Linked DNA regions of Prochlorococcus marinus str. MIT 0919. The protein of the gene in region 2 interacts with the protein of the main gene of each other region in a pairwise test. Links are inferred from orthologs where the notes say so. Each region holds a gene or a part of one and is shown on either strand. Other genes may lie near its edges.

What was found.
Region 1: the proteins of rlmN (region 2) and ftsZ interact in binary tests that used the Escherichia coli proteins (3 or more experiments, as listed by UniProt). The link is inferred for Prochlorococcus marinus str. MIT 0919 from one-to-one orthologs.

What each region holds. Positions count from the first base shown.
Region 1 is NZ_CP114779.1:726,042-741,927, reverse strand. What follows is about bases 11,180-14,016. They hold ftsZ (cell division protein FtsZ), read right to left. Parts: upstream 13,239-14,016; coding sequence 12,120-13,238; downstream 11,180-12,119. Other genes in these bases: O5635_RS04035 (cell division protein FtsQ/DivIB), read right to left, coding at 13,417-14,016; panB (3-methyl-2-oxobutanoate hydroxymethyltransferase), read right to left, coding at 11,197-11,967; hemW (radical SAM family heme chaperone HemW), read left to right, coding at 11,180-11,228. Outside these bases: O5635_RS04120 (hypothetical protein), read left to right, coding at 450-755; O5635_RS04115 (hypothetical protein), read left to right, coding at 1,213-1,389; O5635_RS04110 (hypothetical protein), read left to right, coding at 1,449-1,700; O5635_RS04105 (hypothetical protein), read right to left, coding at 1,749-1,964; O5635_RS04100 (chlorophyll a/b-binding protein), read right to left, coding at 2,025-2,285; O5635_RS04095 (hypothetical protein), read left to right, coding at 2,730-3,185; O5635_RS04090 (glycosyltransferase), read left to right, coding at 3,296-4,495; O5635_RS04085 (sugar transferase), read left to right, coding at 4,612-5,250; adenosylcobinamide-phosphate synthase CbiB, read right to left, coding at 5,258-6,253; ilvC (ketol-acid reductoisomerase), read right to left, coding at 6,271-7,266; O5635_RS04070 (ATP-dependent Clp protease proteolytic subunit), read right to left, coding at 7,383-7,985; O5635_RS04065 (ATP-dependent Clp protease proteolytic subunit), read right to left, coding at 8,050-8,733; O5635_RS04060 (PIN/TRAM domain-containing protein), read right to left, coding at 8,768-9,871; more of hemW, read left to right, coding at 10,005-11,179; more of O5635_RS04035, read right to left, coding at 14,017-14,181; O5635_RS04030 (hypothetical protein), read right to left, coding at 14,178-14,588; and 2 more genes. UniProt on the Escherichia coli protein: Essential cell division protein that forms a contractile ring structure (Z ring) at the future cell division site. The regulation of the ring assembly controls the timing and the location of cell division.
Region 2 is NZ_CP114779.1:917,206-933,098, forward strand. The notes cover bases 7,795-10,638. They hold rlmN (23S rRNA (adenine(2503)-C(2))-methyltransferase RlmN), read right to left. Parts: upstream 9,830-10,638; coding sequence 8,759-9,829; downstream 7,795-8,758. Other genes in these bases: O5635_RS05240 (sodium:solute symporter family protein), read right to left, coding at 7,795-8,714; O5635_RS05250 (high light inducible protein), read right to left, coding at 9,826-9,978; O5635_RS05255 (DNA-directed RNA polymerase subunit beta'), read right to left, coding at 10,043-10,638. Outside these bases: O5635_RS05180 (methyltransferase domain-containing protein), read left to right, coding at 1-37; bioD (dethiobiotin synthase), read left to right, coding at 34-684; bioA (adenosylmethionine--8-amino-7-oxononanoate transaminase), read left to right, coding at 823-2,094; O5635_RS05195 (DUF3143 domain-containing protein), read right to left, coding at 2,103-2,369; O5635_RS05200 (DnaJ domain-containing protein), read right to left, coding at 2,347-2,853; 16S rRNA (guanine(527)-N(7))-methyltransferase RsmG, read left to right, coding at 2,910-3,650; O5635_RS05210 (aldo/keto reductase), read right to left, coding at 3,639-4,844; O5635_RS05215 (ferredoxin), read right to left, coding at 4,858-5,244; O5635_RS05220 (DUF1257 domain-containing protein), read right to left, coding at 5,254-5,646; O5635_RS05225 (DUF2997 domain-containing protein), read right to left, coding at 5,646-5,849; O5635_RS05230 (HEAT repeat domain-containing protein), read right to left, coding at 5,938-6,747; O5635_RS05235 (hypothetical protein), read right to left, coding at 6,774-6,899; more of O5635_RS05240, read right to left, coding at 6,951-7,794; more of O5635_RS05255, read right to left, coding at 10,639-14,140; O5635_RS05260 (DNA-directed RNA polymerase subunit gamma), read right to left, coding at 14,190-15,893.

The DNA.
Region 1 (15,886 bases), 200 kb from region 2 along the record:
AAATACATTGAAAGGATTTATGCTATTCGCTTTACTCTTTACAGGGGTAGAGATTTTAAAGCATCCATTAAAAGCCCAGGGCAGCTACTTGAACCAAGTTAGTAGCTTGTCTGCTAAATGCATCCACTCTAGAAGGGTAAGTTCTTGTAAGGATGCTTTGAGGAAAGCAGAGTCTTTTCAGTTATATGCATCTTCAAAAGGAAGGTATTCTTGCCAGACAAGATTGTTAGGCTTACAAGCTGATTTAATTATGATCATATTAAACTCGCCTCGGAGTAAGGCATTAAGTCTAACTATGCTTAGTGATCTTCAAAAAACATGCAAATACCTTTGAAAAAGGTTTTAATCAAATTGAGTAGGCATATATTTATTGAGTTTTACTATTTAATTTATAAATAAGGGCAATTTACTGCTAATTCTCTTAAGAGGTCACCTTGGTCAATGTATTTATGGATGAAACCAAATCAGCGTCTTCTGGAGATGCGATGTCAAAAAGTCCTAAATCCATAGCTCCTAATAGTAAATCGAAGAAGGCAAAGAATTCTTTTAAAAAGTCCAGTCCTCAGGAAGAATCATCAAAACAAGAGGTCCTTTTGAAGCTCCCAGGAGGTTTTGAATATAAAATGCCTGGTAAAAGACAGAGAATTGTTGTTGCTTCTCTTGTAGTGGGTTTGAATATGCTTCTTTTAATAGCAGTGGCTCTCTATTTTTACGTTCCTCAATTTAAAGAATTCATTTATAACGTCGGCCGGTAATTGTTTTTGAGTTTCAATTTTCATATCGCGCCATCTACTCTCTCTGAGAGGTTTTCAAGTGTAGTTATAATTTGCAATGATTCTGATTAAAAGTTATAAGTGTGATGACTTGAAAGCTAATTTTAAGGACTAATAAAAATCAACTATTTAAGCTATTATTGCGATTTAATTGCTCAATTTACATATAGACAAAAAGAAACCCTGCCGAAGGCAGGGTTTCTTTGAGATTCAATAAGGAAGTCTTTCCTAGTTTCGACTCCTTAGAGAAGCTCAACTCCTCACAAGACCATTATTGCGAATGCCTTCGAAGTTACAACTTCCCTTGTTGCAACTAGCTCAACTGTCACAGTGACAGTTGGGGGAGGCGTTCCACTTGAGACAAAGATGAAGAATGCTAAAGATTTAAGCCAGAAAGTGGTGTTTTGGCGTTAAATGTATCGATTGCTACCGGGGGGGTATGGTTCCTCAAGAGAAGAAAAGTCCTGAGAGTGGTAAATCGTCGATTCAGAGGAAAACAACTCTGAAGTGGGGAAATGATGGAGAATTATCAGCCGTAGATATGGCAAGAATTCTTGAAAAGCTTGAGAAGAGTGAGCTATTAGGATGTGATTTGACGTGTAATTTGGACAATTGATATTTGAAAAGTTAATTTGTAAGCTTTTAGCTAGGCTTTCTTAAGTTTTAATAGTAAGAATGAAAGTTGCTGCCATAGTTTCAATAGCAACTTTATTTTTCACTGCTGTTCTCGTGGGGGTCTTATATTTTTCTCCTAAATTTTTATCGGCATTTGAGGCTGACCAACGGTGTCACTCTGACCTCAAAATCAGCTTTGCTCAGGATGAGAAATTTGGCTGCGACCATGATCTTGAAACAAGGCAATGGTTGCTTTTTGAGGATCATTTAGATGAGAAGCCTGCAAAAGTGTTGAAAAGATATAGATATTAAAAAAAACGTTTTTTTCGTATTGATTAACTTGTATGAGTTTGACTAATTTTATTTCCCAAACTTATTCATGAAATTAGAGAAGAGTTGGGCCCCTATAACAATCGATATTAAAGCTGTTATTGTAAATGTTGAATACTGCCCTGTTGATCCGGCAGCGTAGATATTCTTTTGAAGCAAAGGGTAATCAATTAAAGAACCAAGAGTTCCCCATATTATTACCCAAATAGATACATAGCTAATCCCAAGCCAATCTTCTTTTTTCATGGTTATTTAGAATGATTTAGATTAATTAAATAGTTTAGAAACTCTTATAAAGATGGTGAGTTAACCTAGACCAAATATACTATGAGTTGCGGCTTGTCCGCCAAAGACTATTTCAGTTACTATAAGCATCAAGAAGCCAAACATAGCTGCTCTTCCATTTACTAACTCTGCATTTTCATTAAAGCCAAAAACTTGGTCTACAGATTGTCCTGAATTATCTAGCCATCTTGCATTCTCTCTGCTCTCTAATGCTGTTTCATTATTCTTTTGAATAGTTTGTTTGATTATTTGTTCTTCTTGCTCTTTGCTTGGTTTAGTCATTGCCAAAAAGGATTTTTAAATTACCAATCAATTCTATTTGCTCTTCCTACGTCTTTTTCTTTTTTTTCTGAGTTTCTTTATCATTCGAACCGACTTGCTAGTTAAATAATTCTTCTCATGTGCATTTAATCTATACCCTGTATAAGAAACAAGAAGGATAATTAGAAAAAGACAAATGTAGTAAGTCACTTTTGAAAGAAGTATTTTGGTTGTATTCTAATGTCATTCTATAGATAACCTTAGACTGGTATTTGAATAACTTTTGACTTCTCTTAAATTATATGGTCATTTACATCGTTTCTTGCTAGGACTTAATTAAATGAGGTTAGTCATGGAAGCTATTGTTCCAATTGTATGCGGTGTTTCGTTTGCAGTACTTGCGTTAATAGGATCTGTTGAACTGTTTAAGGAGCTTGGGTTTGCAGTTAGAAGTAAAGCACGCTAATGCATTCTTTATTTGAAGCTTCTTGGTTGATCCCAGCATCCCCTTTGGCTATTTCTGTTTTTATAGCATTATTGCTTCTGCTATTTAATAGAACAATGAACAGGCTTTCTAAACCTGTTACTTTTTTATCTATTATTAGTATATTAACATCAACATTAATCAGCCTATTTTTATTATTGAGCCATGAATCTGGAATAGTTCTTGATTGGCAGGCTGATGTTTTAAATCAAAGCCTAAAACTACACTTAGCTGTAGATAAATCCTCTGAGGTTGCTTTGATCACTGTTGGCCTAATTGTTATTTTACTGTTAACAACCTCGTACTTTCGCCTGCCAAGAAAAACAGGTTATGTGAGATATGTCACTTTAGTATCCTTCGCTAGTGGCTTAATATTCCTTTCTCTTATAAGTAGCGATATACCTCAGAGCTTGATTGGTGGCTTCTCTTTGCAATAGCCTTGTTGTCAATTTCATTTCTGCACTTTTTATATCTTAAAATTCTTTCTTGTTATGAATAAACTGTACCTAACTATTTTGAGAAGGTTTTACAGGAGCCCTAGAGTTTGATCTCAAAAGAATCTAATGTGTTACCAAAGAACATTGCACTTGTGCATGAATGGTTCTTATCTCGATCGGTTGGAGGTGCCGAGCAGGTTGTTTGTTCTATTGATAAATTAATTTCTTCTCTAGGTAGTCAAGCTCAACTATTCTCTTTAACAGAGAGTGAAAGTAAAAGGAAAGAAAGTTGGCTTTTTGGAAGGTCGATTCAAACCAGTTTGATTCAACAATTGCCTTTTGGAGCAAATAACGTACAGAAATTCCTGCCAATTTTGCCATATGCAATTGAGCAAATAAATGTTTCTGAATTCCCCCTTGTGATTAGTAGTAGTCACCTCGTAGGCAAAGGAGTTATTACGTCGCCTGACCAGTTGCACATTAGTTACGTACACACGCCAGCAAGGTATGCCTGGGATCAGATGAATCTTTACTTGGAACGATCTTCGTTAAGTCAAGCTGGTTTGGAACCTTTGATTAGGTTCCAATTGCATAAATTTAGACAATGGGATCAGCTTAGTGCTCAAAGGGTTGATTGCTTTATAGCCAATTCGCGGTTTACGGCGAGAAGGGTGATGAAGTATTGGCACCGTAAAGCCATTGTTATCCATCCCCCAGTTGACGTTGAGCGGTTTATATATCAGAGAGATAGGGATGATTACTATTTATGTCTTTGTAGACTTGTTCCAAATAAGAAAGTTGATGTTGTAATACGAGCTTTTAATTTGCTGAACTTACCTTTAATTGTTGTAGGGGATGGTCCTGATTATGGGTATTTAAAACAACTTGCTGGCCCTACTGTCGAGCTTCTTGGGTTCCAATCAAAGGAGAAGGTGGAAAGGTTGATGGAACGATGTAGAGCTTATGTATATGCAGGTATAGAAGACTTTGGCATAGCTCCGGTTGAAGCTATGGCGGCAGGAGCGCCTGTGATCGGATTGGCGAAAGGAGGGCTTTTAGATACAGTTAGATATTTTGAAAAGGATCTAACTGCCTCCACTGGAGTGCTATTCCCAGAGCAAACTGAAAAATCTTTGTTTGATGCAGTTTCTTGGTTTGAGGAACAAAAACTATACACAAAATTAAGTTCTGAAAGAATTAATAATTGGGCGCAAAACTTTCGACCAGAAGTGTTTTCCAATCGCCTTTCTTCCTTCTTGATGAAGTCATATAAAGACCATTTGGGATTTTACTCTCAAACTGAAGAATAATGAGAGTGCCTTAAGAACATATAATTGCTATGTTTGACGTTAAGGTGAAACATCTAATGAATGTAAGCATAAAATAAACTTCTGTTGTCAATTCTATTTGGTATTAAATTTTTAAAATGGTAAAAACAAAGCATTCGTATGATAGAAGCCTTAAAAGGGCAGGAGACATTGTTTTCTCCCTGACAGTCCTGTTAATAGGCTCTCCAGTATATATTTTAATAGGTTTACTTGTGAAAATAAGCTCTTCTGGACCAGTCTTTTATAAACAAGAAAGGGTTGGCCGTAATTTATCTAAATTTGGATGTATAAAATTTCGTACTATGTACCCTGAGGCAGAAGATATTTTAAATAATCTTCTTGAAAATCATCCTAATTTTAGGGAAGAGTTTGAGAGAGATTTTAAAATTCGAAATGATCCACGTGTGACACCTGTTGGTAAATTCCTTAGACGTTCAAGTCTTGATGAGTTGCCTCAATTTATAAATGTATTAAAAGGTGATATGAGTGTTGTTGGTCCTAGGCCTATTATCCAGGAAGAGGTAATTCGTTATGGAGAATGTATGAATGAAGTCAATGCTATAAAGCCTGGTATAACTGGCTTATGGCAAATTAGTGGTAGAAATAATTTAAGTTATAAAAGAAGAGTAGATCTAGATATTGCTTATGTACGCAAAAGGAGTCTTTTGATGGACTTTAGAATAATTATAAGAACCATTTTTGTTTTATTGTTTCCAAGAGATAGAGGAGCTTATTGAATTAAATCTATTTAAGAATAAGGGATATAAAACCTATTAAAAATAGCCATAATATTTCAAGTCTAATAATCAGGTTTAAAATTTTTAAAATACCTTTTTGATCTGCTTCGCTGCAATTTCCCGCAAGAATTGGCTTGGTTATGGTTTCGCCCTTGTATATATTCTCCCCGCCCATTTTTATTTCTGTGCAGTAAGCAAAAATTGCTTCTGAAAGACCTGAGTTTGGAGATAGATCTTTAGAACCATCTTTGATTGCATGCCTTATTAGATAAGGTGTGTCTTTCCATTTCTTCGTGACTAATGGCAATGTTATAACGACTAATCTGCAAGGTATAAAAGTTAATAGGTCATCAAGTCTTGCACTTGCAGTCCCAAGCCACTTAAGGGTTCCTTTCTTGTAGCCAAGCATAGAATCCATCGTGCTACTGGCTTTAAACCCTAAAGCTAAAGCTAAAGGACCAGGTAAAGAAGGAGATAGTACTTGCCAAGAAAATACTCCTATTCCCATCCAAAAAAGAGGTGCAAAAACTCCGTCTACACCATTTTCGCTTGCAGTTTCTGCAGTTGCTCTCAAGATTTCTTTCTCGTTTAATAGCGAGACGTCTCTTCCGACAATTTGGCTTAGCTCTTTACGTGCTTTCTCGATTCTTTGTTCGGATGATTGATTGTTTAAGTTATCAATTACCTTTAAAATACTTTTAGATAAACTTTTTGCTGCCAATGAACTTGCTAAAAAAAATATAAGTATTGTTGAACTAATAAAAGGTGGCAGTGAAAGTCTGTAAAGCAAATATTGTTCAGTAATCCATCCAATGAGAATTGTAATAGAGAATATAACGAAAGTTATAAATGAACCTCCTATCCTTAGTCCTAAATGATTATTTCTAGCTAAATTCTCAACTACTCTTCTTAAATTATTGATAATTAACCCCATAACCTCTACAGGGTGGGGAAGTGGCCGAGGATCTCCTATTGCTAAATCAAGCAATATGGCGCCAAAAATTAACGAAATAGGATGTGTCAGTCTGTTTTTAGCCAGCTGAACATAGAACGCAAACCTTTGCCTACTTGTTCAATAGGTAAAGAGGCATCTTCATTTCGTATCCTTTTCATTTCTGGTTTACCTGCATCGCATTCCTTCACGAAATTTTTTGCAAATGTTCCGTCTTGAATATCTTGAAGGATTTTTTTCATTTCTTTTTTAGTCTCTGAAGTAATGAGCCTAGGTCCGGAAACATAATCGCCATATTCAGCTGTATTTGAGATGGAATCGCGCATAGCAGTAAGACCGCCTTTGACCATTAGATCGACAATCAATTTAACTTCATGTAAGCATTCGAAATAGGCCAGTTCTGGTTGATAACCAGCATCTACAAGAGTTTCGAAACCAGCTTTGACTAATGCAGATAGTCCTCCACATAGAACAGCCTGTTCCCCAAACAAATCCGTCTCAGTTTCTTCTTTGAAGTTGGTTTCCAAGATACCTGCTCTGGTACCACCTATACCCTTTGCATAAGCCATAGCAAGATCTCTTGCTTTACCTGAAGAGTCTTGTTCAATAGCAAATAAAGCTGGTACCCCTTGACCATTTTGGAACTCCCAACGCACCGTATGTCCGGGGCCTTTAGGAGCAATCATTACCACGTCAACAAAGGATGGCGGTTTGATTAATTCAAAACGAATGTTGAAGCCATGGGCAAAACTTAAAACTTTGCCAGGCTTTAGATGTTTTTCTATTTCATTCTTGTAAACATCTTTTTGGAACTCATCGGGTAAAAGAATCATTATCCAGTCAGCTCTTTCCGAGGCATCTGAAACACTTAATACTTCCAGCCCATCTGCGATTGCTTTGTTGGCAGACCTGCTTCCGTCGTAGAGGCCTACAACAACGTTGACACCACTATCCTTAAGGTTTAAAGCATGTGCATGTCCTTGCGATCCATAGCCAATGATTGCAACAGTTTTCCCATTGAGGAGGCTTAGATCAGCATCTGAATCGTAAAAGAGTTGAGCCATTCGGTTGCAGGTTTAGTGTTCTATTAGTGCAGAGCTTTAGAAAGATAGCGTATAAGTTTTAAACGCTTCTAAAAAAACTTTTGATAATTCTAAGAAATATTGTGATTATTAGATTACTAAGCCTCATTTGGATGACAGATAACTTTGTCAATTAATCCATACTCTTTGGCTTCTGAAGCACTTAGAAAGTAGTCCCTGTCAGTATCCTTCTCAATCTTTTCAAAGCTTTGACCTGTCATCTCAGCCAGCGAAATATTTAGCATTTCTTTGATGCGCAGTATTTCTTTGGCTTCAATCTCTATATCGCTTGCTTGCCTTTGTGAGGTCCCTCCTAGAGGTTGATGAATCATTATTCGGCTATGGGGTAACGCGAGTCTTTTCCCTTTAGTACCAGCTGACAAAAGGAATGCACCCATCGAAGCCGCAAGCCCAACGCATATTGTAACTACATCACTTTTTACATATTTCATAGTGTCGTATATGGCTAGACCTGCAGTGACAGAACCTCCAGGACTATTTATGTACAAATAAATAGGTTTTGTACTATCTTCAGAGTCAAGATAAAGCATCTGAGCTACGAGACTGTTCGCAACACCATCGTTAACTTCTTGACCGAGAAATAAGATTCTTTCTGCGCCAAGTCTTGTGTAAATATCTACCCATCGTTCAAATTGACTTCCAGGAAGTCTATACGGAACACTTGGAGTACCAATTGGCATGATGATGATTTAGGTAATGGAATTAAAGAGATTGACCAAGTAAGTTTTTATGGAGGCATCATTCTCAAGAGGTTGATCCTTTGGCTGGTAGGGAAGTCGGTAAATCTTTTCTACTTTTTAAAACTCTGTCAATTAATCCATATTCAACAGCTTGATGAGGGTTTAAATAACTCATTCTGTCCGAATCTTTAGATAGTTGCTCTATGCTCCGCCCTGTATTTTTTGAAAGGATTTCAAGCATCGCATGCTTATTGTGAATAACTTCTTTTGCACGAATTTGTATATCTGTTGCTTGTCCTTGTGCGCCACTTCTTGGTTGGTGAAGAACAATTGATGAATGAGGTAAGGCAGCTCTTTGTCCTTTTGTCCCTGCAGAAAGGATTACGGCTGCGGTGCCCATCGCTTGACCTATACAAATAGTATGAATTGGTGGCTTTATATAGCTAATAGTGTCACAGATGGCAAAAGCTTCTGTTTCAAATCCAATTGCGTCTCCTGTGTACCAACTCGTTCCTGTGGAGTTGATATAGAAATAAATTGGCTTGTCCGGATTGTCGAATTCAAGATATAGAAGTTGAGCAATAATCAATTCGGTTACGTCCATTCCAAGTTGCCTTTTTGCATCATCATCAGAAAACAAAGGCAGCCCCAAGTAAACAATTCGTTCTTTAAGAAGTAATGAAGGTAAATCAGGTGGCGGTGTTCTTAGAACTGAAGAATCACCGTAGTAAGGAGCAGAGACTGTCATATGAAACAAATTGTCCAGGATTTGAGCCTAGCTATTACTGACCAGAAGAGGGCTTTTTTTTATCAGATTTGTTAGCAGGAAGATCTCTTTCCAGTTTCCCGAAAATCATTCTTCCCGATGGTGTCTGGAGAGCTCCAGTAATGATAACTTCTAATCTTTCTCCTATTAATTTCTTAGCACCTTCAATTACTACCATTGTCCCATCGTCAAGATAAGCGACTCCTTGTGTATCTTCTTTCCCTTCTCGAACGATTTTTAAGTTTAATTTTTCACCAGGTTGTACTTCTGGCCTCAGTGCTATAACTAAATCACTAAGATTTAAGATTTTGAGTTCTCTAACTTGTGCAACTTGAGCAAGATTGAAATCAGCAGTAATTAATGTCCCCCCGGTTTCTTCTGTTAGTTTTAAAAGTCGATCATCGGTACCATTGCCTTGATATTTCGTATAATTAATAACTAGTCTTCTTCCAAAACTTTCCCTCAAATTATTTAGTAACTTAAGTCCCCGCCTACCTTTTGACCTCTTCTCTGTATTGCTTGAATCGGCAAGTTTTTGCAATTCTTCAATGACAGTTTGAGCAACAATTATTTGCCCTTCAATTAGTCCACAATCAAGTAGGCCTTTAATCCTGCCATCAATAATTACACTTGTATCTAGAATCTTACCCCTTGCAGGAGTAAGAATCCCTTCTGCAATTAAAAGGGCTTCTGTGCTATTTGGATTCAATAGCCTAAGAAATGTTCTTCCGTGAATCTCGCCAAGGTTATAGCCTAGAACTCCAAAGAAAATATTACTTAGAACTGCTATTAAGGGCTTTATGAAAGAAACTTCTTTTGGAAGAGGCAATAAAAGTATTGGAGCTAAAATTAAATTTGCTACAAGAAGACCAAGTATTAGACCTAATGCGCGACTTACAAGTAGATCTGTAGGAGTATCTTTTGTTTGCTTGGTAAGATTTTTATTTAACTGCTGAAACAATATTCCTGTGATAAGACCTATTAATCCTCCAATGCTTGAGATCAGAATCTCGGGATTTTGGAAATTATCAAATAAAGTTTCTGGTATAAAATCACGACCAAACCAAGCACTGGCTATCCCAGCAATCAAGAATAGAATGAGGACTAGCAATCCCACCATGAAATTAAGATTAGGGACCTGTTCTTTTGTACATGCAGCATGATTCATATACCAGGCATTCGCCAATAAAGATACGAATACCTTTGCGGAATGATTTATAGGTATATCTGTGAAGTGTCCCAGAAGTATTTATGTGCATATTCCTTTTTGTCATAGACGCTGTTTCTATTGTGACTTTCCTATAGTCCCTTTAGGAGATTTTGCAGATGGAGAATTTGGTTCAGGCAGTGCATCAGTTAAAGCTTACTTAGAACTTCTTTTTAGAGAAGTTGCCTTGATTCCCAAAGCTTATCCTTTGTCAACAGTTTATATAGGCGGTGGAACTCCTTCTATTTTGAGTCCAAAGCAAATATCTGCATTGTTGGGTCGCCTTGAAAGACATTTTGGCTTTCAAGATGGTGCTGAAATTACTCTAGAGATAGACCCTGCAAGTTTTAATAAGCAAAAACTTCAAGAATATCTGGGTGTTGGAATTAATCGAGTAAGCCTTGGGGCGCAAAGTTTTGATAATGAAGTTTTAGCTTCGCTTGGTAGACGCCATGATTCCAATCAATTATTGGACTCTTGCGAATGGATTTCTGCTTTTTTTGAGCAAGGTGAAATGTATAGCTGGAGCTTAGATCTTATTCAAAACCTTCCAGGACATAATCTTGCTTTTTGGGAAAAACAGTTGGAAATGATTTTAGAAATTTGTCCACCACACCTTTCTATTTATGATCTTTCTATTGAGAAAGGAACAGTCTTCGCTTGGAGAAAACTTCGTGGAGAATTGAACTTACCCAATGATGATCTTGCAGCGGATGTAGCTCAATTAACTAGCTCTAAGTTGAAGAATGCTGGCTATGCCAGATATGAAATTTCAAATTATGCTCTGCCTGGACATGCTTCCAGGCATAACAGAGTTTATTGGAGTGGAGCAGGTTGGTGGGGGGTAGGTTTAGGTGCTGCTAGTTGCCCCTGGGGTAAAAGATTGCATAGACCAAAGAAACGCTCTGAATATGAAGCTTGGTTATTAACTCAAGAAACTTATGGTCTTGATAAATCTTTGCAGCATTTATATCAACAGCCAATCGATTTGGATGAGCTTTTCATTGTTGGACTTCGTCGTAGAGAAGGAATTGATTTTGAAGAATTAGCTGAAGATTGGGGTTGGAATCCAATTCAAAGAAAAGCATTCTTAGAAGAATTAGAAAAGTATTGGAAGGATTCTTTGAAAAGGGGATGGATACAGCGTAAAGGCTCAAGATTTGCTCTTCACGATCCTGAAGGAATGGATGTTAGTAATCATGTGCTTGTGGAAATGCTTTTGTGGTGGGATTCCCTTCCTAAAGATGCTGTTGCTTTACCCATTGCTTAAGAGTATGACTAAATAATTCTTTTCCTTCTATTAGGGGCTTTGTAAAGGGGGGCTGCTTGTCTGTGAGCCCTAGTAAATCAGCCGTTACTCTTACTTGCCCATCACAATGATCTCCAGCTCCTATTCCAATAACGGGAATAATCAATTTTTCTCTTAGATTCTTTGCAATGTTATCTGGGACATGCTCTAGAACGATTGCAAAGCATCCGGCATTTTCCAATTGAATTGCTTGATCAATGAGTTTGTTTTGGCTAATAGGATCTTCAGCTTGTCTTTTGTACCCAAGATTATTTACTGATTGAGGAGTTAATCCAAGATGCCCCATTACTGGAATACCCATACGAATTAATCGATTTATAACTGTAAGCACCTCTCTTTCAGCGCCTTCAAGTTTTACTGCAGATGCACATGAGTTTTTAAGTAAAGTGCCAGCAGCTGAAACTGCTTTATCTTCTCCGCATTGATAGCTGAGAAATGGTAAATCACAAACTACTAAAGGTTGCTTATCAACTGGATTTTTAAACCCTCTTCCAACGGCTTGAGCATGATGAAGCATTTGTTCAAGTGTTATGGGCAATGTTGTTGTATGTCCATGGACAAACATTGCCAACGAATCCCCTACTAGAACTACATCTGCCCCAGCATCTTCGACTATTGAGGATGAAATACTATCCCAGGCAGTAAGTATTGTGATTGGTTTTCTAAGTTCTTTGAATCGAACTAATTCCTTTGGGATCATTTAGCTTTTCTGCTAAAGGGGGAGTAATTGCTAAAATTTAGGAGACTCGGCCCATGCGGCTTTAACGCCTATATCTGGTCAGGACCGGAAGGTAGCAGCCAAACGGGATGCTTAAAGCAGGCGTGGAATCCGGGTCACCTAAAATTCAACACTTAAGTATCAGACTCTCTTCGAATTTGTCTGAGTCTAAGGAATTCAGGAATACTTGCTCCAGGTTCTTTGTTTGTATTTTGCCTATAAAGAGATTGAGGTGTCAGTTTAGAGCTTGACCTTTGATTTTTATAAGGCTGGCTGCCATTAAATCCAGTTGCTATGACAGTTACTTGGACTTCGCCTTCAAGTTCCGGGTCAATAACTGCACCTACAATAATATTTGCCTCTGGGTCCACTACATCTGAAATCACTTCAGATGCTGATGTCATATCTTCCAAGGTCATATCTTTGCCTCCAGTAATATTTAAAACACATCCTTTAGCACCATCAATGCGACTGGCTTCAAGTAAAGGACTATTTATTGCAGCTTGAGCGGCTTCTACAGCCCTAGATCGTCCTGAGCCAAAACCAATGCCAAGTAAAGACGTTCCAGCTTCAGTCATGACAGATCGAACATCTGCAAAGTCAACATTTACCAACCCAGGACAAGTGATTATGTCACTAATGCCTTTGACGCCCATTCTTAGTATATCGTCTGCATTGCGAAAGGCTTCTTGGAGAGGAGCAGCTGCATTGACATCTTTTAATCGATCATTTGGTATGACAATTAATGTGTCAACATTTTCTGCAAGTCTTTCTATCCCTTCGTCGGCTTGACGCATTCTTCGCCGCCCTTCAAAACTAAAGGGCTTGGTAACAATGGCAACGGTAAGGGCTCCAGTCTCTTTGGCAACTTCAGCTACCACCGGCGCGGCTCCAGTGCCAGTGCCCCCTCCCATGCCCGCTGCAATAAATACTAAATCTGCCCCTTCTAGTGCCTGTTGAAGATCAGCACGAGATTCTTCTGCGGCTTTTTGGCCAATGCTTGGATTCCCTCCAGCACCTAGGCCTCTAGTCAAAGTTTGACCAAGTTGAACTCTGTTCTGAGCAGAGGATTGAAGCAACGCTTGAGCGTCTGTATTAAGGACACGATATGAGACCCCTTTTAGGTCGCTGAGAATCATTCGGTTAACAGCATTGCTGCCTCCACCTCCAACACCAATTACTTCTATCCGGGCGTTTTGACTTGGTTGAATGCCTTCAACGTTGGAAAGCCCTAAATTGTTGCCCATGCCCATGACCATATGAAGGATTTAAATACTAATTTTTTGTGCATTATGAACTAGTGAGAGAGTTCTGTTGGCTTTTTCAATAAAGTCTAGATATAAGTGGGCGTAAAATCAGTGATCACTGACTTTTCTTTAACCTTAGTTTTGAAAATAAAATCCTAATTAAGGCTAGGGAGCCTAATTTATCTTATTTGAAAAGTAATTTAGGCCTAGAAGGATCTTTTAAATCAATAGTCGTTTGTAAATCGTCTGTAAACCTTTTAGGTAAGTTCTTTGTCAGATAAACAATTGTTGAAACTTGCTCTCTAAGGATAGAAGGGTTGTAGCCCAATTCAATTAGTTCAAAGTCTTTAGTTTTAAGACTGATTTCTCCATTTGGGGACAAAATTATTTTTTGCAGAGGATTTCTTAGCTTGTCTTGGTTTTGATAAATGTATGCAATCCATTTTTGATGACTTTTCATCCAGCCATCAATAGAAAGACTCAGGTCGTTGATTTTGTACCTTGACTGAAGAGGATCACCAAGCTCTATCCAATGGGCATCTTTATCTATCAACCCTTGCTCAATCCCTTGTGGGCCAATGCGAGTTGCTTTTGCTACTGGCTCTCTCTCTTGAATTTCAAGGTAGATCCCTGGAGGATAGATCCTCCGGCTAGACCTAACTACTTTTATGGGAAGTTTTTTCAGCAGACTTTCTTCAACTTGCTTAGGGTTTATTTCTAATAATGGGACGGGTAGTTTGATTCCTAAATGTCTGACAATTCTTTTCTTATGTATATAGTTGTTGCCTTTAATTTGAATATTCTCTGCATTAATTTCTTCCCAGCCATTGTTGATTAAGCACAAACTTAAAAATGAGGATGCGAAAATAAAAAAGAAAACTCTCCAAAGATAAATCAATGTAGAGGGAAGATTTGGATCATATGAATTCTTCGGTTTTAATTTCTTCATAGATCACAACGGGCTTTTCCCATAAGTTGCCCCATCCATTGCCGAGCTCTTTCAGCATCTGAAAATGGGACATCTATTTCTTTTCCGCAGCCGATTAATCTTAATCGACATTGGCCTTGGGATTCACTAGTAAGAGGTGCTTCGCCTGAGCTAAGCGCCATGAGTTCAACAAGTTCTAATTGTTTAATTTCAAAAGAGTCTTGGTCGCTGAATTTTCCTGCTTCGAAACTGCTCCAGCAAAGTATTCCATCTTTTAATCGTGCTGCACCAGAACTATCTAGCTTTGCCAGTTCTGAATCTTTAGCCCAATTTCTAAAAAGATTTTGCCTTCTTCTTTCTATCCACCCAAGCGAGGCTAAAAGTAAAAAAACTATTAATAGAGGGAACCAGAGCAAGCCATGAGTCATAGTTTTAGTAAAAGTGTTTCTCTAGGCACCAGTGAAATCAAACTAATTCATTCTCTAGCTGTTTCAACTAATATTGAGACTAATTCATGCATCTCTAACCCAGATTCTCTCCATAGCATTGGATACATGCTTTGTTTGGTAAACCCAGGCAAAGTATTTATTTCATTGATCCAGATTTGGTTGCTTTCTTCTCTATAGAAAAAATCAACTCTTGCAAGACCTTCGGCACAAATAGCTTTGCATGCTTTTAAAGCTAAGTTTTGAATTTGCTTCGTTGTTTCTTCACAGATAGGTGCCGGAATCAAGGTTTTGCTCAAACCTTCCGTGTATTTAGTTTCATAGTCATACCAATCTGAATGATGTCGAACTTCACCAACACATGAAGTTCGAATGTCTTTTTTGCCTAGAACACCACATTCAAGTTCTCTAGCAATAACACTTTTCTCGACAACAATTCTTTTATCAAGAGATGATGCAATTCCTAGGCCTTTTACAAGTTGTTCTCTTTTGTATGCCTTGCTAATACCAACTGAAGACCCCAGGTTGGCAGGTTTTATAAAACAGGGGTATCCCAATTGGTTCTCAATTCTTTTAATTAACGACAAAAGACTATCTGGCTGTAATAGTTCATTTGCTTCACAAGCACAGTATGGGACTTGAGGTAGACCTGCTGCTGTGAAAGCGATTTTCATCGCAATTTTATCCATGCCTAACGCAGAGCCTAAGACTCCAGACCCAACAAAAGGTTTGCTTGTTAATTGTAAAAGCCCTTGAATTACCCCATCTTCTCCATTAGGTCCATGTAGTATTGGATACCATACGTCTACTTCTTCTGTGCATTTCGGTAGAGCTCTAAACCCTTCCTTTGGTAATGGGTCTGGAAGATCTTCTTCCTTCAATTCATACCCTTTCCCTAATGCTTTAGCTGCTACCGGATCACCCCACCATCTACCTTTGTGATCAATATAATTGTTAATCACTTTGAAACGGTTTGAATTAGTTCTTGTTTGTAAGGAGTTTGCTATTGCTATTGCCGATTTAATGGAGACATTGTGTTCCCTAGAAGCACCTCCAAAAATAATACCTACTTTTATTAGGGGATTAGACATATAAAATCGAAATTAAGTGTTCGGTAAAAGGTCTTTTTTATATCGCAATTACCCCGCTTAACGAGAAGGATCGAACTTCTTTGATCCTTACGTTAACTAAATCTCCTGGTTTATACGATTTGCTTTTAGAATCTTCTCCTGGGAAGAAAACTAGTCGATTTGTCCTTGTCCTTCCCATTAATTGTCTAC
Region 2 (15,893 bases):
CACATGGTTAGTACAAATACTTTTGGCTCAAAAATGAATTCAAAGCCTCCTCATCTCATCATTTGTGGCACTGGAACTGATGTGGGGAAGACAATAGTTAGCAGTCTCTTTGTACAGGGTTTAGAAGGTATTTATTGGAAACCAATTCAAAGTGGACTAGAAGGTGGTGGGGACACTAAAAGAATATGCGATCTGTTAAACCTCCCTAAAGAAAGATATTTGCCAGAGGCCTATAAATTTAAAGCTCCCGTTTCGCCTCATTGGGCTGCAGAAAAAGAAAATCAATTAATCCACCAAAGCAAATTAACACTACCTTTGAGTAACAAACCCCTAATTATTGAAACTGCAGGAGGCTTGATGGTCCCTCTCAATCGTCAATTACTTCAAATTGATCAAATTAAAAAATGGGATTTACCAATAGTACTGGTTGCAAAGAGCGGGCTTGGGACTCTGAATCACACATTGCTTAGTATTGAGGCATTAAATAAGCGCAGCATTCCAATCTTAGGTCTTGTTCTCAATGGGCCTTCACATGAAGACAACCCAAAAACTTTAAAGCAACTAGGCAATATCCCTGTTCTCGCTGAATTACCTCAATTCAAAACCGTCTCTCCAGAAGTACTTCAAAAAGAATGGCTCAGACAAGATATTGGAACTTGCCTTAGAAATCTGCTAGAGAAATAATTTTAGCTAATAATTAAGAGGTAAAAACATTTGAAGAACTACTAGTATCAATAGAGAGCTCTTCACATAACTCTAAAAAGGTTAGGAACATACTGCTCTGCCCCTTGAAATCAACTTAAGAATCTAATTAACTCAACAATGACTAGCTGGGATGAAAACATCTGGCCACCATTTACACAAATTGCATCTTCGACACCCCAGAGGCGAGTACTAAGTGGTAAAAATGCGCTCCTAGAACTAGAGGGGCAGCCATCAGTTATTGATGCGATAAGTAGTTGGTGGGTAACACTTCACGGACATTCAAACAAATATGTCGCAAATGCAATTGCCGAGCAAGCCAAGCAACTAGAACAAGTCATTTTTGCTGATTTCAAGCATCCTCAAGCTGAAAGACTGGCTAAAAGATTGGGAAATTTAACCGGCCTCCAAAGATTGTTTTTTTCTGATAACGGTTCAACTGCTGTTGAAGTAGCTCTTAAGATCGCTTGCCAATATTGGCAAAACAAAAATGAGCCAAGGCATCAAATCATTGCTTTTGAAGGCGCATACCATGGCGACACTTTTGGAGCCATGGCAGTTGGAGAGCGTAACTTATTTAATGAATCATTCGAAGATAAGCTATTCCCCGTTAGCAGAGTCCCATGGCCAGCGACATGGTGGGGAGATGCAGATGTTGAAAAAAAAGAAAATAATGTCATTGAATCTCTAGAACGACTATTACAAAAACCTACTGCTGCCGTAATTCTTGAACCCTTAGTACAAGGTGCTGGAGGTATGGCAATGGTGAGAGCAGAGTTTCTAAAAAAAGTTGAAAAAGTTGTCAAAGAATCAAAAGCACTTCTTATAGCTGATGAAGTAATGACGGGGTTTGGTAGATGTGGCAGTTTATTTGCATCCCATCGTGCAAATATATCACCTGATCTCATGAGCCTTTCAAAAGGATTGACTAGTGGTTTCTTGCCAATGGGGGTCACGATGGCGAAGGAGGAAATTTTTCAAACATTTATAGGCGAAGACCCACGTCTAACATTTTGGCATGGCCATAGTTTTACAGCTAACCCTTTAGGGTGTGCTGCTGCTAATGCAAGTTTAGATCTTCTGGAAAAAACTCCCTTGGCCTACACCAGCTTTGAATCACGCCACTTACCTCATTTACAGAAATTAGTCTCTACTCCAAAAGTAACAAAACCCAGACTTACCGGGACTATTGCTGCTTTTGACATCAAAGCCAACGGGAGAGGAGGCTATTTAAATGCTGCGGGGAAAGCCTTAAAAAAATACGCACTAGATCATGATGTATTTATTAGACCTCTTGGTAATGTTGTATACCTCCTCCCACCGCTTTGTATTAGTGATTCACAATTAGAAAAGTGTTATACAACTATCGAGAAAGGTCTTGAGGAGCTCTAAGTTAAATCTTATGGTCCTTGCTTCAAGGCATCTTCCACATCTTGCCTTGAAAGACCATAAGGAAATCCAAATTGACTTTTTTGCTCACCTTTAATCCAAATTACACGTAATTCATCTTGCCCAACCTCTATCTCTGCTGACCATTGCGCGAAGACCCAAAACCAAATGCAAGGGTCTTCCTCACTTTTTGTAGCACCAAGCTCAGAGAGCCAAAATTCTAAAGCTCCTAAAGAATGTTGATTCAAAGGGGTTTTAGCTGGGGGAAGTGAGAGCATATCTAGGTCTCAAAGGAGTAATAACAATCAAAGATTCTTGAGTACTAAGCCAGCTGGGATGAACTTGTAATTCCCGGCCATTAACTAAAGCAAACCCTACACCTAAGAACAAACTAATTAAAAGAGCTGCACACAAAAGAAATAAGGAAAGCAACTCACCACCAGATAAGCTCCTCCGAGGGGAAGTTTCGAATTTCTTCGTAGTAGAAAGCTTAGATAACAATCCTGGGAAATTAGTAGAACTGACTTGTGCCAAGTTTTCATGACGAAGGATTCGGTCATAATTTTCCCTTCGTTTAGGATCTGACAACAATTCATAAGCCTTATATACCTCTTGGAATTTTCGCGCTGCTTCTTCGACTGGTAACAAAGTAGTATCAGGATGCAACTCTTTACTTAATCGATAAAAAGCCTTCCTCAAAGTTTGAGGATCAGCTGATGGAGAAACACCCAACAATTCGTAATAGCTACCAGAGTGAATCAAAGCCTTATGTATGACATATTTAATTTACAAGCATGAAATGAAATCGCATTTTATTTATGCCCATTAAGGACAATTACTCAAATAAAGCCTGCTTCATCTGGGATACAATCAACTGGGTACCATCCTCAAAGCAATTTCAACAGTTTCTTCAACTGCAATCTCATTTACAAGAATGGAATAATTCTATCAATCTAACCCGTCTTCTTTATGGAAGTGACTATTGGGTCTCACAAGTTATTGATAGTCTATGGCCTATAAAAAATGAATTGCAAACAACATCATCTAAAAAAATTGTTGACATCGGAACAGGTTGCGGTTTCCCCGGGCTGGCAATTGCAATAGCTTTGCCATATGCGGATTTGACTTTGGTAGATTCAACTAGTCGAAAAACAAAAGTACTTCAATCCATTGTAGATTCACTTGGATTAAGAGAAAGAGTACGTATTAGAACGGAAAGAGCAGAAATCACAGGGCAAAATGCTTGCTGTAGAGAATTTTATGATATAGCGGTTGCCAGAGCCGTATCGTCCGCTCCTATCGTAGCCGAATATCTAGTTCCACTTTTAACATCAACTGGTGAAGCAATCCTATATAAAGGGCAGTGGAGCCAAAGTGATCACAACGACCTAAACAGCGCTCTCAAGCATTTAAAGGCAAAGATAACAAATATAGAAAGCATTTATCTTCCTGAAGAGAAAGGAGTTAGACATGCAATCACACTCATGAGTGTAGAAAAATGTCCTTTAAATTACCCTAGATCAATTGGAATACCAGCAAAAAGGCCGTTAGGTACCTGATAATCTTTTTATAGAATCACCTCCCAAATGATATTTTAATTTGCGTAGCAAATTAGGAATTTCATCTTGCCAAGGACTTCTATATAAAGCCTCTTTTAAATCATTTTCACAAACCTCTTGGTCTAAATGGTCAGCATTAGCTCCTGGAAACCAATGATTAGCTTGACCTAACAACCTGTAACGGGTTTTAGCATAATTTTCCATCCCCCATGATTCCATAAGGTTATAAAGCCAAAGCAGCACAGGTATATTAATTTCCCCTGGGGTTTCATTCCAGCTTGGCAAGCCTACTTTCCATGTGGAAAGCCATTTGCTACCCAATGCCACTCTAGAAGCATAAAGTAGACGTTTTTGAATTATTGGGATCAATTCCATAGATGTATTTAGCAAATCAACTGCTTCTAAATGCTTTTTAAAATTTGCAGGGCTATCTACTCCTATGCTAATCGTATGAATTCGTTTATCTTGCAAACAAAAAAGGTCATTAAAGACAATTGGATGCAATGGGGAACATAATTTTAAAAGGTCTGGAGATGGTGAATGTAGGTGACCACCCTTATCAGTAGGACTAATAATAAATACTCCTAAATCCAATTTATTAGCAGCTTTAATTGCAGGTTCATTATCTTGAAAAATAAAATACCAATGCAGGTTTACGTAATCAAATTCGTTAGTCTCAATAGCTTTAATAATTAAGTCCGTCGCAGCATGCGTCGAAAATCCAACATGACCTATTAACCCTCTAGATTGCCATTTTCGAACAACCTCTAGGCATCCACCAGGCCTGATTGTCTGATCTAAATGTTCATCAAGGTTTAGACCATGTATAGCAAGTAAATCAATCCTCTTACAGTTTAATTTCTGAAAACTCAACTCTAGTTCTCGCTCAAATTCACTAGCATCATCTCTCGGTGGGATTTTTGTTTGAATGATACGTTCTGAGTCGTCAACTTTCTGCATTGCCAAACCCAATTGAAGCTCAGAACTTCCATAGTGCCTAGCTGTTTCTATATGGTGCAAGCCATGTGCCTTAGCATGTTCTAATACAGCCTCCAATTCCCATTGATTTTTATTTTCTATTGCATTAATCGATAAATCCGTCCAGCTCTGCTGAAAACGCATCCCACCTACAGAAAGGATTGGCATATTTATCTGAGTACGTCCAAAACGTCTTGTTGGTACTTTGATCTGCATTAATCAAAATCTATCAATTGCTCGAAGGCTGCACCCGCCTTGAAATTTTTGGAAGCATTCCTAAGGGATGTACACCATTTTCTTCCAACTTTGCTCGTAAATCATCTAGTTCTTCAAATTTAACCCAATGAATACAATTTACGGGGCAAGTATCTATCGCCTCTTGAATAACCTCTGTAGTATCTCCATCCTGACGAAAAGCCCTTGCTCTCCCCATAATGCTTTCCATTGCAAATGTATTAGTCGCAACTGAATTGCAATAAGTACAACCTATACAAGTTGATTCATCAACCCATACAGCTTTTGTGCGAAGCTTCCCTCCCAGGATGGGTTCTCTACCATTTATAGAGGGATCCTCGAAAACCTTTACCTCAAAAGCTATCGAAGAATTATTAGTCAAGAGTTAAGCTTAAGAGTCCCAGCGTGTAACAACTATTTCAATTGAACCATCAACATTATTCTTTGTTTCTGCTACTTCAAATCCTTCTTCAGCTGTTGCGGTGAGTACTGTTGTTAAAGCATATTGTTGAGTTAATTTTGCTAAAAACCTATCTACGGGAATTTGCTGTTTCCAAAGATCTAAATCTGTTACTAGTTCATAAGCTTTTGAAGTTTCATTCCAACGAAAACCTATATCACCGCCATGAGGCATTTGAATTGACATTTGAGCCTTCACTGTTTGGCCTCTATAGCCTCTAACAAGCTGTTCTCCCTCTTGCGGGACATATCCAAGATTATGGAGTGCTTGAAGCAAGGGCTCTCTTTTACGTAGCTGAGTTTTGACAGTACTGAAGTGGGACATCAGGAGATCTCTAGTGAAATTGACTGAGATTGAACTTCTTCTTCAAGATAAGCCTCTGCTTTCAGAGCTCGATTTTCAACGCTGCCAATTGCAGCCTCGATCCTCTCTGTCAACTGATTACATGACTTTCCAACCACTCCATCAACCGATTCTTCAACAACGCCATCTTGACGAATTCGAAATCGCAAAATGCGCTGAGGCATGCATCAGAAAATGAAGGTACTAAATGCTATATAAAATGGGTCAAAGTAGTGAGTTCATTTGTAACATCGAAATATTAAAAATCACAAATCAAAACAAACTCCTTTCCTCAAGGGCCAATTTTACTCGAGCCTGAACCTCAGGTGTATCTATTTGCTCCAATACAACTCGAGCCTCATCTCTAACAGAAGCTTCCGAATCATTAAGCAAAGAGAAAATTAAAGCATCCATGAATTCAACCTTGAAGTTTTCAGAAATTAGTTCATATAATCTCCCAAGTGACCAAATACAATTACTTCGCACAACTGGTTCATCATCAATCTTCAAGCTTATTAATAACTCAGTCACAACTTCAGTGGCATTAGCAGTAGAACTTAAGCCAACTTCAGCTAAAGAGCTAGCCGCCCATAAACGTACAGCTGCTATATCTGTTTTTAAAGAATTAATAAGAGGCTTCATGACTGGTGCATTTGAATAATTACCCAAACTCCATGCAGCAGCCTTCCTTACATATGCATTCTCGTCTTTCTCTAAGAGTTCAAGAAGAATATTCACTGCACGAGCTGAAGGGTTCCTACCAAGGGCATAAACAGCGCTCATCCTCTCCACTGGACAAGGTTCTGACAATAAAGGTACTAACAAAGGCAAAGACCTGGGATCTCTGTGCTCGCAAAACACTCTTAATCCCTGTAAACGTTCTTCATGACCTTGTTGCAACCATTTAAGACCTGCTTCACAATCATTTGCAACTTTTGCTTGATCTGAATCTAGAGCATCTAAATCAATATCATCCAAAGGATCCCCTTGAAGTTCAGCTGCTAATTCTTTAGCAAGGACTTCCGGATCAATGGTCATTTTCAAAAGACCATCATCATTCAAGTTGAAATTCTCTTGAGTCATAAATTCATTCTAAAAGTCTTAGCAACTCAACCAACTGGTGCGGGAGCAAGCATGTCACCAGGAAGCCAAATCCGAGCACTTACGGCCAAGAAGGCCACTGCAAATAGACCTACAATTAGTATTGGCAAGATTGTTGAACGAAGAAAACTCACAATTGAAATACATTTTCAACCATTTTGCTTCAATCTTAGAAATATCCAAACTTATAATTTAAAAAAAGTTCTTCTAAATAGATTTCTATTGGTAGAAACAAGACAAAAACCACACACTATTAACCCAATCCAACCTCCCCTTTCCTGATGTAGCAAGAAAGACCCTGACGCAAAAAGAGCACCAAAAAGTATTCCAATACTCATAAGAAAGCTTATAAATAAATCTTTTAGAGAATCAACTGGTTCAACATTTAACTTCCTTCGTAAGACCTTCCATCCAGGTCCTGGTGGTTTAACTTGGATTACAAATTTTTCTAAAACCTCATCTGATTCTGGGGGGGTTAACATCATCGTCATTAACCAAATAATTGCTGTAAATCCAGTTGTAAAAAGCAGTTTGACGCCATAGTCTTCTATCCTGAAAATTGGGACTATGGATGTTGTAAGTCCTACAACAAAACCAGATATCATTGCTGCCAATTCGGCTATCGCATTAACCCGCCACCACAACCACCTCAGGACAAGCACAACTCCTGGACCAGTTCCAATAGCTATTACTAAACGAAAAATAGTTCCGATACTGTCACTTATTAAAGCGGTAAGAATGCCTAAAGCAAGCAACATGCAACTAGTTATTTGGCCTAAAAAAAGCAATTCTTTTGGCCGAGCTGATGGTCTTAAAAACCGTTGATAAAGATCATGCGTTAAGTAACTTGCTCCCCAATTAATTGAAGTGCTCACAGTACTCATAAACGCTGCCACCAGTGACACAACTACTATCCCCAATATGGCTGGAGGCAGATATTGAACTGCAAGCGTGGGATAACTCATCTCCCAGTCCTGTTGCGCTGGAAGAAGCACAATCGCACCAAGAGCAACGATAATCCACAACCAACTTCTCACTAGATAATTGACAACTAGAAATACCCATCCTGCAAACTTTGCTTGTTTCTCATCTTTAGTGGCAAGCAATCTTTGAACAAACTCTCCTCCCCCATCACTGCGTCTAAAACTCCACCATTGCAAAGCAATAAATGCTGAAAACGTTGAGACACTCATACCAGCTCCACCAATCCATTCAAAACGGTTTTCTGTCCATCTCCAAGGGAAAATCGAGAGTAGTTCGGGCCTTTCTAAATCTTTAAGTTGAGATAGCATTTGTCCCATCCCTCCTGAAGCATGAATCACTACAAAAGCAAGTGCAAATGCACCTATGAGAGCTAAAATCAATTGAATAAAGTCATTAACAACAACAGCCCATAACCCTCCAACAACTGTATAAACAAGCAATAGTGTTGCTACAGCAATAAGGAAAAGCAGAGTGTCACTGATGGGTCCAAATACAAGATGACCATCTACTATTCCTAATGCTTCTGCAACCTTACGTATAGCCAAGAATGCATAGCCAATGCCTATACAATTAATTGGTATAGCAAGTAAAAAAGCCTTGACAGCTCGCAAACATGCTGCAGAGGAGCCCCCATACCGCAGCTCTGTAAAAGCCGCATCAGTCATTACACCAGTACGCCTCCACAAAGGAGCAAAGACAATAGTCATGGCGATATGAGCAAAGCCAAAACTCCACCATTCCCAATTACCAGGGAGTCCTCGAGTCCCAACAACTCCAGCCACATAAAGAGGAGTATCAATTGAAAAAGTAGTCGCTGCCATCGAAGCACCCGCTAGCCACCCTGTCAAACTGCGGCCTGCAACGAAATAATCAGTATCAGAACGATTTTTATGGGAAAGCCCTACACCCAATATTAAAGTGATTACTAAATAGCCAAAAAGAATTAACCAATCAATGAATGCCATAAATTTGTTTAATTACCCATGAGGTAAAGCTTGATTAAGAAAAGCTAAATCAAAGACGCATGTTGTCGCCGTAGTTGACCACAGGCTGCATTCTTATCCAGCCCTCGACTAGATCTAAGGCTTACTGCAATTCCCCTATTTCTTAAAGCTTCCATAAATTTCCTTATTCTTGCAAGTGAAGGTCGTTGAAAATCTTCCTCATCTATTGGGTTATAGGCAATTAAGTTCACATGACTCTGAAAGCCACCTATGAGATCAGATAATTCTTCTGCATGTTGAATCTGGTCATTAATTTCTCCTAATAAAATGTATTCAAAACTTACTCTCCTCCCAGTAACAGAGAAATAATGCTTGCAATCATCAAGTAAGTCTCTAATCGGGTACGACTTAGCAGAAGGTATTAACATTTCACGCAGTTTTTGGTTTGGCGCATGAAGGCTGACCGCGAGCGTAAATTGCACACGACCTAAACGTTCTAAAGCTAATTCAGCTAACTGAGAAAGAGTGCCTTGCACACCAACCGTGCTGAGAGTAATACGACGTTGGCCAATACCCAAATCAGTATTCATACAACTAATTGAATCCAAAACAGATTCAATATTCAATAAAGGTTCCCCCATCCCCATAAAAACAACATGGGAAGCTCGTCGCTGAAATGCTTCTCTAGTACTCAGAACTTGATCAACAATTTCATTGACTTCCAAAGAACGTTGTAAACCTCCTTTCCCAGTAGCACAAAATTTACATCCCATAGGACAACCAACTTGACTGGAAACACAAATAGTCAAACGATTCTTTGTAGGAATACCAACAGTTTCAATAATTTCTCCATCAGTAGTTCCAAGTAATAATTTTATTGTTTGATCATTTGCTTCCAACCGTTTAATTTCTCTAAGACGTCCTATTTGAAAACCTTGATTGTTTAGAGAATTACGCCATGACTTTGGTAAAACAAAAATATCTTCTATACTTTTTACACCCTTTCCATACACAAATTCATGCAATTGACGTCCTCTATAAGTTGACTCTCCATGATCCTTTGCAAGCTTCTCAAGCTGACTAATATTTCTGCCTAGTAAAACAATCTTTTCTGCTTTTGATACTGAAGCAATCACCTTACTAATAAACCATGTCCCAATTTAACTTCTAATATAATCAAAGCAATGAATCCTATCATTGCCAACCGACCATTTAATTTCTCGGTATGTCCATGAAAACCATATTTAGGCAAAGTCCTTTTTGGAATTAGTTTTGGTTTAAGCATTTAATTTGTGATAGCTACAATTAAGTTAAGGTTAAAACATAGTTTTAATGCCTATTCAATTTTCTTACTCATCTGAAAGTAAGCCCTCTTCTTGAAGTCCCTCTAATGCTGCTGGATCTGGCATCTGATCTTCCTGTGTTTGATCTTCTCCATCAGGTCTTACAAATGCAGCAAAATTACTCGCAGTAGGATCTATACCATGCCTACTTCTTGTGGCTTCTAGATCTTCATCACTAGGGTCATCTAGTACTGACGTAGAACTTACAGCAGCTGATGCAGGCATATCAACCGTATAATCAGGTCTTAAATTTTGAATCCTTCTATAGCCTGCAGGATCTTCGGCCAGAATATCTGGATGAGGTCCTGCCTCTGCTTTTAATTCTTCGACAAATCCACTAAAACCTGTACCTGCTGGAATAAGTCGGCCAATAATCACATTCTCTTTTAAGCCTCTTAACCAATCAGACTTACCTTCAATCGCAGCTTCTGTAAGTACCCTAGTCGTCTCTTGGAATGAAGCAGCAGAAATAAAGCTATCCGTATTCAATGAGGCCTTAGTAATACCTAAAAGAACTGGTGTGAATTCTGCAGGCGCACCACCAGTGACGGATATAGCCTGATTAGTATCTTCAACTTGTCTAATCTCAATTAGTTCCCCAGGTAAAAGAGTAGTGTCGCCAGCATCTTCTATTCGTACCTTACTGGTCATTTGGCGTACTATTACCTCGATATGTTTATCATCAATAGAAACCCCTTGAGATTTGTAGACGTTCTGAACTTCATTAACTAATCGGTGCTGAAGTTTTGCAATTGCTTCTTGAGCTGCTTCCATAAGTGGCTTTCTATCTCTAAAATCTCCGAAATAACACTCAAGAAGTTCGTGAGGATTAATTGGTCCATCTGTCAAAGATTCGCCTGCATTAACTGACTGTCCATTACTTACCATTACATTCTTTCCAAGCAGTATTGGATATTCAGACAAGGAGTCATCACTCTCTATAACTTTCAAAACTATTGATTCGTCATCTTCTTGCTTGATCTCGACAACGCCTTGCTTCTTACATAACACAGCTGAATCTCTTGGCCTTCTAGCTTCTAATAGCTCTTCAATTCGAGGTAAACCTTGAACAATATCTCCAGTCTTTTGCCTTTCAAAAACTAACAATGCCAATCCATCACCACGCTGTACTAAATCTCCGTCACGAACATGCAACACTGAATCTGGGGAGACCATATAAGGCCTTCCTAATCGGAGAGTAACCTTATTCCCTTTGACATTTTCGACTTCTCCACAGCATTGGATTGGTTCTCCCTCTGAAAGGAGCTCCCCATCAACGACTCTTTGACCAACTTTAAGAAGAGGTGAATTTTTAGCAGTTAAGACTGTAGTGTCTTCTACTCGTTCAACAATAAGTCGACGAATAGGGTCCCCTTCCGCAGTCTGAGGCAATTGTACAACTCCCTCTTCTTTGCACAAAATCTGAGTTGTTGCTACTACATCCCTTGCATTGACAATCTGATTATCCTTCACTTGAAGTTCAGTGTGAGTCGAACCGTGACTTGAATCAGACATTGTGTCTCGTCTAACCAAAATACTTTCTAAAATAACCAACTTCAATCGATCAATTGTCTTCGCTTTTTTGTCTGGTAAGACTTCAACGTCAACCGTCATCTGAGGAGTTGTTTCGAATGTCTCAAGGATCAATTGTGTTTTCAACAACTCAACTCCTTCTACAGACTTAATTAATTCCCCATCTTTAAAAGCAAGTCTCTGTGTAGCTTTAAGACCTAAGTGAGGTCCTTTCTCTTGCTTGACATGGGAAAGTTCAGGCAATTGAGCCTCATCAGGAATTGTATATTCCTCGACGGGTCGTAATAAAAGTCCTTTACCCTCTTTAGATTCAACAGTTTGAACAAGACACATAAACTCTGCTTTAAGTCCTTTGGCAATGGTTTCTCCAGGATTAACCATCTGCCCTTCATCTTCAAATCGCTCTAAAGCTTTAGATTCATTGCAAAGGTGAAATTCTCCACTACGAACAATAATTTCCCGAAGGATATCATTTTTCTGAGTAACAGTGACTATGCCAGCAGTTTGGCTAAAAATATCTTTAACAACTTCTGTACCTGCTTCAATCCATTGACGGTCCTTAATCATCAACAACGAAATATCCTTGTTAATTTCATGTGTTTCTTGAGGGATCCAAATTAGGGTTCCACCATTACTAACTTCAAAGCCATTTTTGGCTGATCTTGCCTTTTTAATTGCCAGCCCAGGTGCATATTTGACCAATCCACCAGTTTTTGTGCGGAACCGATCATCTGCCAGCTCAGCGATCACTTCACCACTACTAATTTTGCTGCCAGGGGCCGTGTTTAAACGATATTTTGTGCCATCTTGAGCTTCAAGATTCCATATCTCTCCTGAGTGAGTCGACTCTTCTAATAATTTAAAATCATCGAGTGTCATAGATGTAGTGACAATTTGCACTTCCCGCGAATCACCTATTGAATCTCGTAAACGTATCTGACCACCAAATTCACTTGCCTGACTTGCTTCAGCCAAGACTTGTCCACATTTAACCTCGACATTTCTTTCGACAACTGGACGTGCATTTGGAGGCAGGTTATACACATCTCCAGCTAATACCCAAAGACGACCAAGCCGTTGAGCTTTAAGAGTGATATTCCCTTGTCTATCGGTGACTTCTTTTGGTTGGATAACACTCTCGTAACGAACCTGGCCAGCTAGGTCACAAATAACATCTTTTGTTGCTTTCTCAACACTCTTTTTAACTGCTCCAGCAGCAATTTGAGCAACCGTTACATCAGAAGCTATCTCTTGGCCATTATCAACAAAAATCAGTGAGCCATTTGAAATTTCTATTGTTTGAGTCTTACCACTACCTGATGGTTTTACTTTCAAAGTGAAGTCTACTTCGGCTTGCTGTGCTTCTACCCCATGAGGTGTTCTATAACCACGGACACGCGCCTTTGATCCAAATTCAACTTTTCCTGCAACAGTAGATCGAACAACGCCAGTTTCTGCAGTGGAAACACCTCCTGTATGGAATGTTCTCATTGTTAATTGTGTACCAGGCTCACCAATTGACTGAGCTGCAATAATGCCTACCGCTTCTCCTAAATCAACCAGATGGTTATGAGCAAGAGCCCATCCATAGCACTTTCTACAAACTGAACGAGTAGCCTCACAAGTCAAAGGTGATCTAACCATCACTCCTTCTATACGCGCATCCTCAATTCGTTTAGATAGTTCTGGGTCAATAGCTGTATTTTTCTTAGCTATAACAACTCCATCTGCAGAATCAATCTGCTCTGCAGTCAAACGTCCAACTAATCTATTCCCAAAACGCCCATCTTCAGCTTTCACTAATTTTGACCTACTTGTTCCACAATCCTCTTCACGAACTATTACATCCTGAGCAACATCAACTAATCGCCTGGTCAAGTAGCCTGAATCTGCAGTCCTTAAAGCAGTATCAACAAGACCTTTTCGAGCCCCATAAGATGAGATCACATATTCTGTAACTGTTAGACCTTCTCTAAAATTTGTACGAATAGGCAAGTCAATAATCTCTCCCTGTGGGTTTGCCATTAGTCCCCTCATCCCAACCAACTGTCTAACCTGAGACATATTTCCTCTAGCTCCAGAGTTCGCCATCATCCAGACGGAATTCAAAGGGTCGTTTTGATTGAAATTCTTTTTAACAGCATCTACAAGCCTCTCATTGGTTTCAGTCCAAGTATCTATGACCTTTGTATGGCGCTCAACCTCTGTAATCTCTCCAAGTCGATAACATTCCTCAGTAGCCGTTATTTGTTGTTCTGCCTCTCCAAGTAAGTCTTGCTTAGCCTCTGGAACTTTTAAATCATCTACGGAAATAGAAACGGCTGCTTGAGTTGCATATTTGAAGCCTAAATCTTTTAAATTATCTGCCATTGCTGCGGTTACAGCAGTTCCATGATTTTTATAGGCCCAGGCTACTAAGTGTTTTAAAACTTTCTTATCAACTACACGATTCCTAAATGAAGGAGGCGTTTTGGAAAGAGGTGGTATCTCATTTGCACGTTTGTTCTTTTTCTTACTGCCCTTTCTACCCTTACCTGTAGTTTTACGGGATTTTGGAGAGGTTGGTGTCATGGTGATAACTAAGTTAAATGATTAATTGAGAAGATGGATTAAAAAGAATTCAAGCTGTTGCTATAGCATCAAAAATCGTATGATTCATGACCACACGGCCAACAGTAGTTAGGACAAATCTACTGATTAGAACCCCTTTCTCATCTAAACGGTCACGCTTTAAAGGCCATTGTTGGATTGAAGTTCCATCTTGCAGTTTTTCAGAATGAGTAGGCTCTATATTCTCATCGTCATCCTCAACTTCACCATTAAATCTGACCCATACCCAATCATGCAAATGAATTCTTCTATCTTCAAAAGCATTGATGACATCTTCTAGTGCTGCAAAAGTTTTTGATTGATTACCAAACTCAGGCTTCGGTGCATCAGGCTGAATAGCTGTCAAGTAATAAGAACCTAAAACCATATCCTGAGAAGGGGTCACAATCGGTTCTCCGGTTGCTGGTGAAAGAATGTTATTACTAGCAAGCATTAACATCCGAGCCTCAGTTTGCGACTCAATTGCTAAAGGGACATGAACAGCCATTTGGTCACCATCAAAGTCAGCATTAAAAGCAGGACAAACTAATGGGTGAAGCTGAATAGCTCTGCCATCAACTAATTTAGGTTCAAAAGCTTGAATTCCAAGTCTGTGCAAAGTTGGTGCTCTGTTTAACAAAATTGGATGCCCATCTATCACTTCTTGCAAAACTTGCATAACCTCATCATCAGCTCTCTGGATAAGTTTTTTAGCAGCCTTAATGTTATTGACAATATTCTGGCGAATGAGTCGATGAATAACAAAAGGCTGAAAGAGCTCTATTGCCATTTCTTTTGGCAAACCACATTGATGCATTTTTAACTTTGGTCCAACAACTATTACTGACCTTCCTGAGTAATCAACACGCTTACCTAATAAATTTTGCCTGAAACGTCCCTGCTTACCCTCGATTATATCGCTTAAAGACTTTAAAGCACGGTTATTGGCTCCAACAACAGTCCTACCTCTTCTTCCATTGTCAACAAGAGCGTCAACGGCTTCTTGAAGCATTCTTTTCTCATTCCTGACTATGATTTCAGGCGCTAATATTTCCTGCAAACGCGCTAATCGATTATTCCTGTTGATGACTCGTCTATATAAATCATTTAAATCAGAAGTAGCAAAACGTCCTCCATCTAATTGAACCATTGGTCGCAAATCAGGTGGAATAACGGGAATTGCATCTAAAACCATCCATTCAGGGCGAGCATTGGTAGCAATAAAATTATCTATAACTCTGAGCCTTTTAATTAATTTAGCCCTTTTTTGCCCTTTACTACCAGTGATTTCTTCTCTAAGGGTTTCCGCTATCTCATTAAGATCAAGATCTTCGAGAAGTTGCTGTAAAGCTTCTGCTCCTATTCCAACAACTGGTTCATTCTCTATTGTTGAATCTTCTGCATAGATTTCATCCTCAATTTCCAACCATTCATCTTCCGTTAACAGTTGCTTATACTTAAGATCCTTATGATCCCCTATATCCAAAACAACATAACAATTAAAATAAACAATCTGCTCAACATCTCTGAGAGGCATATCAAGCAAAATCGCAACATAACTTGGAATTCCTTTTAAATACCAAACATGAGATACAGGGGTGGCCAGTTTAATAAACCCCATCCTATGACGCCGCACTCTGCTCTCGGTAACTTCAACACCACATCTTTCACATACAATTCCACGGTGTCTAACTCTCTTATATTTACCGCAATGACATTCCCAATCTTTTGAAGG